2 regions of the Streptomyces sp. NPDC059875 genome follow, and region 2 is predicted to be linked to the other one. Evidence: riboswitches for the same ligand, from Rfam matches in the RefSeq annotation. Region 2 holds a riboswitch; the other holds the start of a gene.
The links. Region 2 has a riboswitch for cyclic di-AMP ahead of ACFV9D_RS10640 (M23 family metallopeptidase). Riboswitches for the same ligand answer to the same signal wherever they lie in the genome.

Region 1 (7,449 bases), on a different contig from region 2:
GCGTGGACACCCCCGGTTACGTCACGCTGCTCGTCATCGTCACGGCGCTGGCCGGGGTCCAGATGGTGATGCTGGGGCTGGTCGGCGAGTACGTGGGCCGTATCTACTACGAGGTGAAGCGGCGGCCGCACTTCCTGGTGAAGGCGACGAACACGGACGTTCCGGGGCTGATCGGGCCGCGGACCGCCACCACCCGAACGCGTGAGTCGTTGATCGAGGCAGTCACGTCGAAGTAGTGGCCCAGGCCACGGCGACTGCCTACCATCGATCACCGCAAGGTCGTTCAACTGACGCACGACCCACGCCGGGAGGCTCCTTTGCACCGCCGCACTGCGCTCTCCGTCTCCGCCGCGCTCCTCGCCGCGGCCCCGCTGCTCACCGCCTGCGGCGGTGAGGCCCACCCAGGGGCGGCGGCGGTCGTCGGTGGCGAACGGATCGAGGTGTCCAGCCTCCAGGCGCAGGTGCGCGACGTACGGACCGCGCAGCAGGCCTCGCCGCAGGCGGCGCAGCTGATCCAGGCGACCGGGGACCTCAGCCGCGAGAAGCTGAACGTGATGATCTTCGACAAGGTCGTGGACAAGGTCGCCGCGGACAACGGGATCACCGCCAACCGCGGGGAGATCCAGAAGGCGCGCGGCGAGTTCGCCGAGCAGAGCGGCGGCGAGGCCCAGCTCGCCGCGATGCTGCTCCAGCAGCAGGGCGCCGCCCCCGACCAGATCGACGCGGTCGTCCGCCGCACGGTCCTCATGAACAAGATCGCCGCGAAGCTCGGCATCGCGAACACCCCCGAGGGCCAGCAGAAGCTCACCGAGGTCTTCGCCGAGGCGTCCAAGGCGCTCAGCATCGACGTGAACCCGCGGTTCGGCGCCTGGGACGACAAGAAGATCCAGCTCGGTACGTACACGCCGGCCTGGCTGCGCCAGATCAGCCAGGCGCCGGAGGCCGTGGAAGCGGGCGCGTAGCCCCACGTAAGGTCGAAGGGTGAATGCTGAAGCACCCGTCGAGCCCGGCCGTATCGTTCTGCTCACCGCCAGCCACCGCGTGGCGCCCGGACTGCTGTCCTGGCCCGCGTGGCAGGCGCTGCACGGTGCCGACCGGGTGCTGTGCGCCGACGAGCACCACCCTCAGCTGCCGTACCTCCGCGAGGCGGGTGTCGCCGTCGAGCACACCCGCCCCGCCGCGCAGGACCTCGTCGAGGCCTGCGCCGGTGGGCGGACCGTCGTCGTCCTGCCCTCCGGCGAGGGCGACCAGGCCCTGACCGACGGGCTCGCCCGGCTGGCCGGCTCCGGCCGCGTCACGATGCCCGACCTGGAGCTGCTGCCCGGCTCGTACGACCTGCCGGGCGCCCGTCTCCTCGACCTGGTGCAGGTCATGGACCGCATCCGGCGCGAGTGCCCGTGGTCCTCGCAGCAGACGCACAAGGGGCTCGCCAAGTACGGCATCGAGGAGGCGTACGAACTCGTCGAGGCGATCGAGGACGGCGACCGCGACGAGCTGCGCGAGGAGCTCGGGGACGTGCTCCTCCAGGTCGTCTTCCACGCCCGGATCGCCGAGGAGGACGCGGAGGAGCCGTTCTCCGTGGACGACGTGGCCGGGACGATCGTCGAGAAGCTGATCCACCGCCACCCGCACGTCTTCGGCGACGCGACCGCCGAGACGCCGGAGGAGGTCAAGGCGCACTGGCTGCGCACGAAGGCGATCGAGAAGCAGCGCGAGTCGGTGACCGACGGGGTGCCGCTGGGCCAACCCGGTCTCGCCCTCGCCGCGAAGCTGGCGGGCCGGGTCCGCACGGCGGGCCTGGACGTCCCGCTGCCGTCGGGCGAGGGCCTCGGCTACGACCTCCTCGCCCTCGCCGCCCGCGCGGAGGCGCAGGGAATCGACCCGGAAGCCGCCCTGAGGGCCGCGGCCCGCGCCTACCGCGACACGATCAGAGCGGCGGAGGGCCGGTAGCCCCGGGGTCAAGGACGGCGTGGGGACCTGGCTTCGGGGTTGTGCCAGTGGAGTTGTGGGGGCTCGATGAACCACTCCGCCGTGCCCGGGCGGGCGGGTAAGACGGCGACCGCCGGCAGGTGGTCGTGGTGGAGCCGGGCCGCGCCGAGGTGCTCCAGGACCGGGACGGTCTCGGCGAGGAAGCCCGGCGGGCCCGCCAGGTAGACCTCGTGGGACGGCCAGTTGACGCAGGCGTACAGCGCGTGGATCAGCCGCTCGGTCGCCTGGTCGCGCGGGTGGTCGGGCGCGGAGGCGATGTATATGACGTTCAGCCCGGGTATGCGCTCCTGAAGGCGCGCGACGTCCTCCCGCCCGTACAGGTACTCCTTCGCCCGGGCGACCAGGAAGAGCCGGGCCTCGGTGCCCTCGGGCCCCTCGGCCACCTCTTCGAGGAGCGCCTTGACCGGCGCCCAGCCGGTCCCGGCGGCGATGTAGGTCCGCGGCCCGCCCGGCGCGGTCCGTGACGTCAGCGCGCCGCCGGGCGCGCTCAGCCGCAGCGGCTCGCCCGCCCGCACCTCGTCGACGAGCGCGGTGCTCATCGCTCCGCCGGGGATCCGGCTGACGTGCAGGTCCACCGTCCCGTCCGCCCGGGCCGCGTTGGCCAGGGAGTACGTCCGCCACACCCGCGGGACCCGCAGCGAGCTGACGCTCACGTACTGCCCCGGCAGGTATGCGAAGGGCTGCCGCGGGCGCAGCGTCAGCACCGCCAGGTCCTCGCCGAGCCGCTCGTGGCGCGCCACGACGGCGTCCCACCAGGCCGGCTCCCCGTCCGCCGCCGCCTCCTCGGCGCCCCGCATCATGAGCTCGGCGACGTACCCGTACGCCTCGGTCCACGTCTTCTCGGCCTCGACGGTCCAGGCGGCCCCCGCGGCGTGCGCGAACGCGGCGGTCAGGCTGGCCCCGACGGAGGCGTAGAGGGCGGGCGAGGCCAGAAACTTGCGGTGGTCCCGGCCCAGATGCGCGAGGTACCCCGGCAGCCCGGGGTCCTCCAGATGGGTCACGACATGGGTGAGCGCGGCGAAGAGCCGGTCGCGCTGGGGGCGCATGTCCTCGGGGAAGAGCTCGCGGACGCCCGGGTTGTTCCAGAAGAGATGGGAGTAGAAGAAGGTGACGGCGTGTTCGGCCCGTCTCTCGACGACGGCGAACGTGCTTCTGAGCAACTGGGCATCCACCCGGGAGAATCTAGGCCACGCCTCTTCACCGGACGATCACATCGCGAGGGTCCGACCGCCGCCCCCGGCCGTCCGCGCGCCCGCCCGCCGGCGACCTTGTACCGTCTCAGGGTGAGCACGCCCCCCGCCCCCGAGCTCTTCACCTGGGAGTTCGCCACCGACCCGTACCCCGCCTACGCCTGGCTGCGCGAGCACGCGCCCGTCCACCGGGCGAAGCTGCCCAGCGGGGTCGAGGCCTGGCTGGTGACGCGGTACGCGGACGCCCGGCAGGCCCTCGCCGACCAGCGGCTTTCGAAGAACCCGGCGCACCACGACGAGCCCGCGCACGCCAAGGGGAAGACCGGGATCCCGGGGGAGCGCAAGGCCGAGCTGATGACACATCTGCTCAACATCGACCCACCCGACCACACCCGGCTGCGGCGGCTGGTGTCGAAGGCGTTCACCCCGCGCCGGGTCGCCGAGTTCGCTCCGCGCGTGCAGGAGCTGACCGACCGGCTCATCGACTCCTTCGCGGAGAAGGGCTCCGCCGACCTCATCCACGAGTTCGCCTTCCCGCTGCCCATCTACGCGATCTGCGACCTGCTCGGCGTGCCGCGCGAGGACCAGGACGACTTCCGGGACTGGGCCGGAATGATGATCCGGCACGGTGGAGGCCCGCGCGGCGGGGTGGCGCGCTCGGTCAAGAAGATGCGCGGCTATCTCGCGGAGCTGATCCACCGCAAGCGGCTCGACCCCGGCGACGACCTGATCTCGGGGCTGATCAAGGCCTCCGACCACGGCGAGCACCTCACCGAGAACGAGGCCGCCGCGATGGCCTTCATCCTCCTCTTCGCCGGCTTCGAGACCACGGTCAACCTCGTGGGCAACGGGGTGTACGCCCTGCTGCGCAACCCCGATCAGCGCGAGCGGCTCCAGGCCTCGCTCGCGGCGGGGGACCGGGGTCTCCTGGAGACCGGGGTCGAGGAGCTGCTGCGCTACGACGGGCCGGTGGAGCTGGCGACCTGGCGGTACGCCATGGAGCCGCTGACCATCGGCGGACAGGAGATCCCGGCGGGCGACCCGGTCCTGGTCGTGCTGGCCGCCGCCGACCGTGACCCGGCGCGCTTCGACGAACCGGACACGCTCGATCTGTCCCGGCGGGACAACCAGCACCTGGGGTACGGGCACGGCATCCACTACTGCATCGGCGCCCCGCTCGCCCGGCTGGAGGGCCAGATCGCGCTCGCGACGCTGCTGACTCGCCTGCCGGACCTGCGACTTGCCGCCGATCCGGCCGATCTGCGGTGGCGCGGCGGGCTCATCATGCGTGGATTGCGCACGCTTCCGGTGGAGTTCGCCCCAGTTGTCAGCTGACGGTCCGTCAAGACTGTGACTTTTACGTGATCTCCGCTGCATCGACTTGTAACAGACGTTCGAATGCCGCTACGTTCACCGTCACCTCAGCAGTCACGCGAAAGGCAGCTCCGCATGCGCTCCGGGAACGGTCGACACCGCAGACCCCGCCAGGCCCCCGCCATCGTCGTCGCCGCAGGCGTGACGGGATCGGCCCTCGCGCTGCCGCTGCTCGCCGCGGGCTCCGCCTCCGCCGCCGACGCCCCCACCTGGGACCGGGTCGCCGAGTGCGAGTCGGGCGGCCTGTGGAGCGCCCACTTCGGCAACGGGCTCTACGGTGGCCTCCAGTTCACCCAGGAGACCTGGGAGACGTACGGCGGTCTGTCGTACGCGAGCAGTGCCGACCTCGCCAGCCGCGCGCAGCAGATCGCGGTGGCCGAAAAGGCGCTCGCCGCGGGGTCCACGCAGTGGGCCACCTGTGCCCCGATCGCGGGGCTGGCGAACGACGGCGCCGCGCCCGGTGTCGACCCGGGCCCTGCGGTCACGCCGGCGGAGCCCACGGGTCCCGTCGCGGAGTCGAACCGGACCGCCGGCCTCCCGCTCACCCCCGAAGCCGCCACGCCCGACGCCGCCACCCCTGAGTCGCCCGTCACCCCCGGGGCCACCCCGCCTTCGACCCCGACCCCGGGCACCACCCCCGAGACGCTCGTCACGCCCTCCGCGCCGGTGACGACGCCGGGCACCGGCAAGCACCGGGGCGACGCAGCTCCGGAGGAGACGCTCAATCCGGACAAGAATGGCGAAAAGGGTCGACACGCCTCGCCGACTGACGCACCGACACAGGACGCCACCCCTGGTACGGATGTGACGAATCCGGACAGTGCGGATGTAACGGATGTCGAGGGCGCCGAGGATGCCGAGAGCGGCAAGGGTGCCGAGGCCGGCAAGGACGTTACGGACACCAAGGGCACTTCGGGCGAATACACCGTCAAGCCGGGCGACAACCTCACCGACATTGCTCGGGAGAACGAACTCCCGGGCGGCTGGGGCGCCCTCTACGACGCCAACCGCTCGACGGTGGGCGCCGACCCGGACCTCATCCTCCCTGGCCAGAGCCTCGATCTGACGATCGGTCTCCCCGTGAAGTAGGGGTAGTTCGGGGTCGTATGTCCGGTTCTGTGCAAGTGAGACATGGGTCTCTTTGTCTCAACTGGCGTGTCGCGTCCGCAAACTTTGCTTCCGTCACCTCTCACCTGCGTAAACACCCTTCGTCCCGAAGCGAGTAGGGCCGATTTTTCCCCAATGGACGTCTTTGAACTTCGGAGAGGTCTGTGTCTACGGTCGTCACCGCTCGCCACCGCGGGCCCCGTCGACCGAAACGCCGAATCCTGCCGTCGGCCGATGGGAACAGTCGTCGCGTCGAGCGCCGAAGGCAGGAGCGGGGGACCCAAGGTAAGTGCCGCCCCCGGCCGTTGAGACAGACGGCCGACGGAGCGGCTTGGGGTGAAGCCGCGCGCTAGGTCGCGCGGCCGGGCAACTCACATGGCCCGAACCCGACAGCTCACCTCGCAGGCGTCGGTGAGGAGAAGTCCCATGCTGTTTTCCGCCAAGGGCAAACACCGTCGTCCCTCCAAGGCCACCCGCGCCGTCGCCCTCGCCGGTGTCGCCGGTGTCGCCGTCGCCGCCCCGCTGATGACCGCCGGGTCCGCCTCGGCCGCCACCGCCTCCGAGTGGGACGCCGTCGCCCAGTGCGAGTCCGGCGGCAACTGGTCCATCAACACCGGCAACGGCTACTACGGCGGCCTGCAGTTCTCCGCCTCCACCTGGGCCGCCTACGGTGGCACCGCGTACGCCGCCACCGCCGACCAGGCCTCGAAGTCGCAGCAGATCGCCGTCGCCGAGAAGGTCCTGGCCGGCCAGGGCAAGGGCGCCTGGCCGAGCTGTGGCGTGGGCCTCTCCAGCGCCGCCTACACCGGTGGTGCCGCCGAGAGCGCGCCGGCCCAGCCGGCCGCCCCGAAGCAGCAGGAGCGTCAGGCCGAGCAGCCGACGACCCGCAGCGAGCAGCGGACCGCGCCGAAGGCCGACGCGAAGAAGACCGTCACCACCCCGACCGGCAAGAAGGTCAAGAAGGGTGACGGCGAGTACAAGGTCGTCGCCGGTGACACCCTGAGCAAGATCGCCGCCGCCCACGACGTCAAGGGCGGCTGGGAGAAGCTCTTCGAGCTCAACAAGGACGTCGTCGAGGACGCCGACCTGATCTACCCGGGCCAGCAGCTTCACCTGAAGTGAGCCCGGCGGTTCGCGTGAGTCCGGCGGCTCACGCGGCCCCTCCGACCCTCCCGCGGTGACCACCCCGGTCCGACGTGCTCTTCCCCCGTGCGCGTCGGGCCGGGGTTTCCGCGTTACCGAAGGGTAGCTTCGGGGTCGTTCGTCCCCTGATGCATGCCCTTGGGTCCTTTTTCGTCCCAGGGGGCGGGCGCCCGGCTGGCTGGAGCCCCAGAGCCGGTTAGGCTCTTGTCGCAAGGCCAAAGCGACCCTGCACAGCTTGCGTCACATCTAGCGTCACATCCCAGAAGGAGATGCTCGTGCCGTCCATCGACGTCGTCGTAGCCCGGGAAATCCTGGACTCCCGAGGCAACCCCACGGTCGAGGTCGAGGTCGGCCTCGACGACGGCAGCACCGGCCGTGCTGCCGTTCCGTCCGGTGCCTCCACCGGTGCGTTCGAGGCCATTGAGCTCCGTGACGGAGACAAGAACCGCTACCAGGGCAAGGGCGTCGAGAAGGCCGTCCTCGCCGTGATCGAGCAGATCGGCCCGGAGCTCGTCGGCTACGACGCCACCGAGCAGCGCCTCATCGACCAGGCCATGTTCGACCTGGACGCCACCGACAACAAGGCCTCGCTCGGCGCCAACGCCATCCTCGGCGTCTCCCTCGCCGTCGCGCACGCCGCCTCCGA
Region 2 (7,449 bases):
CAGGTGGCGGCGCGGTACGAGGCGGCGCAGGCGGACGCGTTCATCGGCGGCGACCTGTTCGCCGTCCAGGACACGCCGTACGGGGTACGGCTGGTGGTCGGTGACGTCCGGGGCAAGGGGCTCGACGCGGTCGAGGCCGTCGCCGTCGTCATCGGCGCCTTCCGGGAGGCGGCCGAGCAGGAGGCGACCCTCGAGGGCGTCGCGCAGCGCCTGGAGCGGGCCCTGGCCCGGGAGGGCACGCGCCGCGACGGCCTGGACGCCTTCGAGGGGTTCACCACCGCCGTCCTGGCCGAGATCCCGCGCGGTGACGGTCGCGTACGGGTGGTGAACCGCGGTCATCCCGAGCCGCTGCTGCTGTACGTGGACGGGAGCCTGGGGCTCCTGGAGCCGAGCGAGCCGGCGCTGCCGCTGGGCATGGGCGAGCTGGCCGCCTGGCCGGACCGGGCCGACGAGAGCGCGTACCCGCCGGGGGCGACGCTGCTCCTCTACACGGACGGGCTCTCCGAGGCCCGCAATGCCGCGGGGGCCTTCTACGATCCCGCCGAGCGGCTCGCCGGGCGGATCTTCCCGGGGCCGGAGGAACTGCTCGACGCGATCGTGGACGACGTCCGCCGGTACACGGGCGGGGGGTCGACGGACGACATGGCGCTGCTCGCGGTGAGCCGTCCGGCGGCCGGGCAGCCGGAGCGGCGGCGGACGATGCCGGTGGTGCCGTGACGTTCCGTAGTGAAGAGGTACCGCTGCGATAACAATTGATACATCGTCAGTTTCTGGGGGTTCGGAAGGCGTTTGCTGAAGCGCGGTCAAATCGGGCTGTACCGGCTCAATCTCGGGAATGATCAACCGGAACAGCTTGGAATCCGGCCCTCCTGTCTATTAACGTTCGATAACGCAGCGCGGTCGTCCCAGCCGTCGCAAGAGACGGCACCGTGCGCACGCGCCGAATCCTGAAAAGGAACCGGGGAACCACCACTTGGGGTGAATCGGGCACTTTCGCACCCGTGCGACAGCGCCCGTAGGAGACCTTCCTGCTCCGAACCCGTCAGCTAACCCGGTAGGCGAGAAGGAAGGAAAGGAGTACGCCTCCGTGGCGTCCAACACCCCTGCCCCCGAAGCCCCCTTCGATGCGTTCGGTGCCTCGGGTGCCGCCGGTTCGGACGACGACGCCACCACGTGGGGGGAGTGGAACCCCACCGAGGAATCCCTCCGCCAGCAGAGCCGCTCCGGTGGCCGCCACCGGGTCGTGAAGCAGCGCTCGGCCTTCGCCCGCTCCTCCACCGTCCTCGGCGTCGGTGTCATCGCGGCGGTCGGTGCGGGCGGCATGGCCACCGCCAAGGACAAGCCCCCGGTCTCGATATCGCTCCCGGACCTGAACCTCCCGGACGCCTCCGAGCTGCCGGGCGTCGGCGAACTCATCTCCGACGAGGACGGCGCGGACGGTTCGGGCTCCGGCACGAACAACCCGCAGCCGCTCACCGCCTCCCTCACCGTCCCGGTCGACGGCGGCACGGACAAGGCCGAGGGCTCCGCTTCCGCGTCCGAGTCGACGGCGGACGCCGGCGAGGCGCTGCGCGCCCGCATCCTCCAGCAGGCCGAGCAGCAGCAGGCCTCCGCCGACGCCGCCGAGAAGGCCGCCGCGGAGAAGCAGGCGGCCGAGAAGGCCGCGGCCGAGGCGGCGGCGAAGGCCGACGCGGCCGAGAAGGCGGCGGCCGAGGCGAAGAGGAAGGCCGAGGAGGAAGCGGCCGCCAAGGCCGAGGCGGAGCGCCTGGCCAAGCTCGCCGCGAGCTACTCCCTGCCCACCTCCTCGTACACCCTGACCTCCACGTACGGCCAGTCCGGCTCCATGTGGTCCTCCGGCTACCACACCGGCCTCGACTTCGCGGCGCCCACCGGCACCCCGGTCAAGGCGGTGCACGGCGGCACCATCAAGTCGGCGGGCTGGTCCGGCTCCTACGGCTACCGGATCGTCCTGGAGCTGGAGGACGGCTCGGAGGTCTGGTACGCGCACCTGTCCTCGATGACGGTGAACGTGGGCCAGTCCGTGGGCACCGGCGAGACCATCGGCCGCGTCGGCGCGACCGGCAACGTGACCGGCCCGCACCTGCACCTCGAGGTGCACACCGCGGGCGGCGACGGCATCGACCCGGCGGCCTGGCTGCGCGACAAGGGCCTGTCGGTCTGATGCTCTGACGCGCGCGCGCCGCTCGCGAAGCGCGGGCTCGGGCTCCGGCTCCGGCTGGGTGGCGAGGCTCGGGCCCGGTCACGAGGCTCGGGTCTCGGGCCCGGTCGCGAGGCTCGCTGCGGTCTCGGCGTGTGGCGCGTCCCCTCCGGCTCCGGCAGTCCTGGCGGCACCCCCCCGACGTCAGGGCTGCCGGAATAGTCCCTCGTCCGCGGGTCGTTGATGTCCCCATGACCTCTCTTCGCCCGCTGGGCACCTCCGGCCTGCACGTCTTCCCGCTCGCACTGGGCGGCAACGTCTTCGGCTGGAGCGCCGACGAGGAACGTTCCTTCGCCGTCCTCGACGCCTACGCCGCCGCGGGCGGCAACTTCGTCGACACCGCCGACAGCTACTCCGCCTGGGCCGAGGGCAACGAGGGCGGCGAGTCCGAGACCATCCTCGGGAGGTGGCTGGCCTCCCGCGGCAACCGCGACGAGATCGTCGTCGCCACCAAGGTCGGCGCCCACCCCCGGTACAAGGGCCTGGCCCCGACCACCGTCAAGGCCGCGGTGGAGGAGTCGCTGCGCCGGCTCGGCACCGACCACATCGACCTGTACTACACCCACTTCGACGACGAGTCCGTCCCCGTCGAGGAGATCGTCACCGCCCTCGACCAGCTGGTGAAGGACGGCAAGGTGCGGGCGGTCGCCGCCTCCAACATCTCGCCCGAGCGGCTGCAGGCCTCCCTCGACTTCGCCGACGCCGAGGGGCTGACCCGCTACGTCGCCCTGCAGCCGCACTACAACCTGCTCTCGCGCGACACGTACGAGGGGGAGCTCCAGGCCACCGCCGAGCGGGCCGGGCTCGCCGCCGTCCCGTACTACGCGCTGGCCTCCGGCTTCCTCACCGGCAAGTACCGTCCCGGCAAGGCCGTCGAGAGCGTCCGCGCCCACGGTGCCGGCCGGCACACCGAGACCGAGCGGGGCCGGCGGGTCCTCGCGGCGCTCGACACGGTGGCCGAGGCGCACGGCGCCGAGGTCGCCACCGTCGCCCTGGCCTGGCTGGCGTCCCGGCCGACCGTGGCCGGGCCGATCGCCTCCGCCCGTACGGTCGAGCAGCTCCCGGCCCTGGTCGCGGTCGCGGACCTGACGCTCACGGCGGAGGAGCTCGCTCTCCTGACCGAGGCCTCGGCCGGCTAGCTGCGGTACGGGTTGTACCCGCCGTAGTCCAGGTACTGAGGCGGCGCCCAGACCCGGCCGGTCGCCCGCGCCGCGTAGGTCAGCGCGGGCGAGGCGACCGCCTTGCGCTGCCAGAGGTGGTGGAGCAGCTCCTGCTCGCGGGCGGTGAAGTCCGGGCCGATCGCGCCGCGCTGGGCGCGGTGGCGCAGGAACGCGAGTGTCGTCGCGAACGCCTCGTACTCCCCGACCGCGGTGGCGGCCGGCGGGCCGTACGTACGGCGGGCGAAGTCACGGGCCATGGAGCGGGCCCGCATCGAGGAGAGCGCGAGCGGTTCGGCGGGGGAGAGCCAGCCGGCCGCCGCGTACGCCGGGAGCTGCCCGGATATCGTGCGCAGCTCGCGCTGCCTGCTCCATATCGCCAGCCAGGTCAGCAGACCGAAGGCGGGCACCATGAGCACGCCGTAGACCAGGAAGAAGCCCCAGGGCCCGAGGACGGTCGCGGATCCGTTCCACATCGCGTGCATGACCATGGCGAGGAGCAGACCGGCGAGGGGCAGCAGCGTCCGGCGCAGCCGCAGGAACCGGCGGCGGGGGGAGGCGAGGGCGGCGAAGGCGAAGCCGAGGCCGGTGAGCACGGTGAAGAGCGGATGCGCGAACGGCGACATCACGATCCGTACGAAGAAGGTGCCCACGGTCACGGAACCGAGGCCGGCCGCGCCGAACTCCTGGTCCTCGCCGAAGGCCCGGCCGAGATAGAGGATGTTCTCGGTGAAGGCGAAGCCGCTGGCGGTGAAGCCGGCGATCACGACTCCGTCGACGAGACCGGTGAAGTCCCGTCTTCGGAAGAGGAAGATCAGCAGGATCGCGGCGGCCTTGGCGCTCTCCTCGACGACCGGGGCGACGAGGGTCGCGCCGAGGGTGTCGGCGGAGGTGGGGTCGGCGGTGGCGGTCGCGATCCAGCGGACCGCGAAGGAGTTGGCGAGGATCGCGACGAGCGTGGCGGCGCAGGCGCCCCAGGCGAAGGCGAAGATCAGATTCCGCCACGGGCCCGGTTCGACCCGGTCGAGCCAGCGGAACGCGGCCATCAGCAGCGGGACGGGCAGGACGGCCAGACCCAGGCCGACGAGGAAGCCCTCGGTGCCGGTCTGTTCCCGCACCATCGCCAGGATCACCAGTGCGCAGAGCGCGAGCACGGTGATCACGGCGACGGCCCGGACCACCTTGCTGCGCCAGAAGGCGCGACGGGGCCGGTAGCGCCACTTGGCGCGCTCCGGGACGGCCGGGAAGGCCGGCTCCTCGGTGTCCCGGGCGGGGACGGGGACGTGGTTCGACACGTGAGCGACCCTAACGAGGTGCACTGACACCCCGCGAGGGAGTTCGGCGTCTTGCCCTGCTTGTTGCCTTACTTCCTGGCGAAGAGCAGGTCGTGCACGACGTGGCCCTTGTCGAGGCCCTGCCCCTCGAAGCGGGTGAGGGGACGGAAGGCGGGGCGGGGTGCGAAGCCGCCGTCGGCCTGGGTGTTCTCGAAGTCGGGGTGGGCGGAGAGGACCTCGAGCATCTGCTCGGCGTACTCCTCCCAGTCGGTGGCGCAGTGCAGGACGGCGCCGGGCTTCATCCGGGTCGCGAGCAGGCCGAGGAACTCGGGCTGGATGAGGCGCCGCTTGTGGTGGCGCTTCTTGGGCCAGGGGTCCGGGAAGTAGACGCGGCAGCCGTCGAGGGCGTCGGGGCGGAGCATCTCGCGGAGCAGGATGATCGCGTCGCCGTTGGCCACGCGGACGTTCTCGAGGCCGTTTCGGTCGGCGAGACCGAGCAGGTTGCCCTGGCCGGGGGTGTGGACGTCCACGGCGAGGATGCCGGTGCCGGGGTCGGCGGCGGCCATCTGGGCCGTGGCCTCGCCCATGCCGAAGCCGATCTCGAGGACGACGGGGAGACCGCCGAACATCTCGGTCAGGTCGAGGACCCGCTTGCCGTCGATGTCCAGGCCCCATTCGGGCCACCGCTTGAGCAGTGCCTCGGCCTGCCCGGCGGTGACGCGGCTGCGGCGGGGCTGGAAGCTGCGGATACGCCGTTCGTGGTGCGAGCCGGCGGGATCGGGCAGGGGCCCTTCCCCGGCGGCGAATCTCTGACTGCCCCGCTGGAAGGCGACGGGCGCCTCGGCGACGGAGGCCGCGGCGAGGGGCGCGGCGACGGGCTGCGTGGCGGTTTCTCGGGACTCAGACACAATGAGCCAATTCTACGGGGCCCGCACCAGGTGCCTGCGGCTCCCGCTACAGGAGCGCCAGGGCCCTGGACGCGACCTCTCTGCCGATCGGCAGAGACGCCGTCGCCGCCGGACTCGGCGCGTTCAGCACGTGGACCGTCCTCGGGGCCTCGCGGATCAAGAAGTCGTCGAGCAGCGTGCCGTCCCGCAGCACCGCCTGCGCCCGCACCCCCGCCTGCGCCCGCCGCAGATCCGTTTCCTCCACCGACGGCAGCAGCCTGCGCACCGCCTCCGTGAACGCCCGCTTCGACAGCGACCGGCGCAGCTCACCCGCTCCGTACCGCCAGTGCTCCCGCGCGATCTGCCACGAGCCGGGCCACGCGAGCGTCCCCGCCAGATCGCCGGGCCGGACGACCGACCAGCCGTATCCCTCCCGGGCCAGCGCCGGCACCGCGTTCGGCCCGACGTGCACCCCGCCGTCGACGCCCCGCGTCAGATGGACCCCGAGGAACGGGAAGGCCGGGTCGGGCACCGGGTACACCAGGCCGCGGACCAGCGACGGGTCCGCCAGCTCGTAGTACTCCCCGCGGAAGGGGATGATCCGCATCCCCGGCTCGTCGCCGGCCAGCCGCGCCACCCGGTCGCAGTGCAGCCCCGCGCAGTTCACGAGGACCCGTCCCCGCACCACGGTCCCGGCCGCCGTGCGGACGGCGACGCCCCAGGGCCGCCGGTCGACCGTGGTGACCTCGGAGCCGTACAGGATGCGCGCCCCGGAGGACTCGGCGAGCTGGGCCGCCACCGCTCCGTAGTCGCAGATGCCGGTCGTGCCGACATGGATCGCGGCGAGGCCCCGCACCCGCGGCTCGTACTCGGTGATCTGCGCGGGGCCCAGCTCGCGCACCGGGATGCCGTTCTCCCGGCCGCGCTGCACGAGCGCGTGCAGCCGGGGCAGCTCGTCGCGACCGGTCGCGACGATGAGCTTGCCGGTGACCTCGTACGGCAGGCCGTACTCCGCGCAGAACTTGACCATCTCGGCGGCGCCCGCGACCGCGAACCGCGCCTTCAGCGACCCCGGGCGGTAGTAGATCCCGCTGTGGATCACCCCGCTGTTCCGCCCCGTCTGGTGGCGGGCCGGGCCGTGCTCCTTCTCCAGGACCGTGACGCGCGTGCCCGGCGCGGCGCGGGTCAGGGCGTACGCCGTCGACAGACCGACGATCCCGCCGCCGATCACGAGCACGTCACAGTCCGACACCAGCGCCACCTCCCACCCCGATAGTGCACTGGCCCACTGACAATGCGCTTAAACCCGGTGGGACGAGTGTCACGCGGGAGCGACGAGCAGCGGCCGGGCCCGCTCCCGCAGCTCCATGACCCGCGGCTCGTCCCCGTACGGCTCGAGGCGGTGCAGCAGATCCCGTACGTACTCCGTGGTCCGGGCGGACGAGATCCGGCCCGCCACCTCCACCGCGCGCGTGCCTGCCGCGCAGGCCGCGTCCAGATTGCCCGACTCCAGCTCGGCGACCGCCGAGACCACGAGCCGCAGCCCGTGCGAGCGGACGAACTCCTCCGTCGGCCGGGACAGCGCCTGCTCGGTGAAGCGGCGCACCTGGCGCGGCGCCTTCAGGTCGCGGTAGCACTCGGCGGCGTCCGCGCAGAACCGGTCGTACGAGTAGAAGCCCAGCCAGGACGGGTCGGCGTCGCCCTCCCGCGAGCGCTCCAGCCAGCCCTCGGCCGCCTTGAGCGCGGCCGCGGCCGCCACCCCGTCGTTGGCCTTCGCGTGCGCCCGGGCCTCGACGAGCCGGAAGAAGGACATGGTGCGGGCGGTGGCGAGCCCGCGGTTGCGCTCCAGGGCGGCCTGGGCGAGGTCCACGCCCTCGTCGGCGAAGCCCCGGTAGGTGGCCTGGAGGGACATG

Region 1: linked by a shared signal. The riboswitch ahead of ACFV9D_RS07060 (transglycosylase family protein) and the one ahead of ACFV9D_RS10640 (M23 family metallopeptidase) in region 2 are both predicted to bind cyclic di-AMP.

Annotation. Positions count from the first base shown of each region.
Region 1 is NZ_JBHWJZ010000004.1:252,451-259,899, forward strand. Features, by position in the region: gene ACFV9D_RS07030 (glycosyltransferase family 2 protein) at 1-236, shown strand, start outside; gene ACFV9D_RS07035 (SurA N-terminal domain-containing protein) at 318-962, shown strand; gene ACFV9D_RS07040 (nucleoside triphosphate pyrophosphohydrolase) at 982-1,950, shown strand; gene ACFV9D_RS07045 (globin domain-containing protein) at 1,959-3,161, opposite strand; gene ACFV9D_RS07050 (cytochrome P450) at 3,273-4,514, shown strand; gene ACFV9D_RS07055 (transglycosylase family protein) at 4,629-5,642, shown strand; cyclic di-AMP (ydaO/yuaA leader) riboswitch at 5,908-6,083, shown strand; gene ACFV9D_RS07060 (transglycosylase family protein) at 6,087-6,782, shown strand; gene eno (phosphopyruvate hydratase) at 7,073-7,449, shown strand, end outside.
Region 2 is NZ_JBHWJZ010000006.1:306,221-313,669, forward strand. Features, by position in the region: gene ACFV9D_RS10635 (PP2C family protein-serine/threonine phosphatase) at 1-717, shown strand, start outside; cyclic di-AMP (ydaO/yuaA leader) riboswitch at 929-1,076, shown strand; gene ACFV9D_RS10640 (M23 family metallopeptidase) at 1,088-2,182, shown strand; gene ACFV9D_RS10645 (aldo/keto reductase) at 2,410-3,357, shown strand; gene ACFV9D_RS10650 (PrsW family intramembrane metalloprotease) at 3,354-4,670, opposite strand; gene trmB (tRNA (guanosine(46)-N7)-methyltransferase TrmB) at 4,739-5,557, opposite strand; gene lhgO (L-2-hydroxyglutarate oxidase) at 5,604-6,788, opposite strand; gene ACFV9D_RS10665 (MFS transporter) at 6,858-7,449, opposite strand, start outside.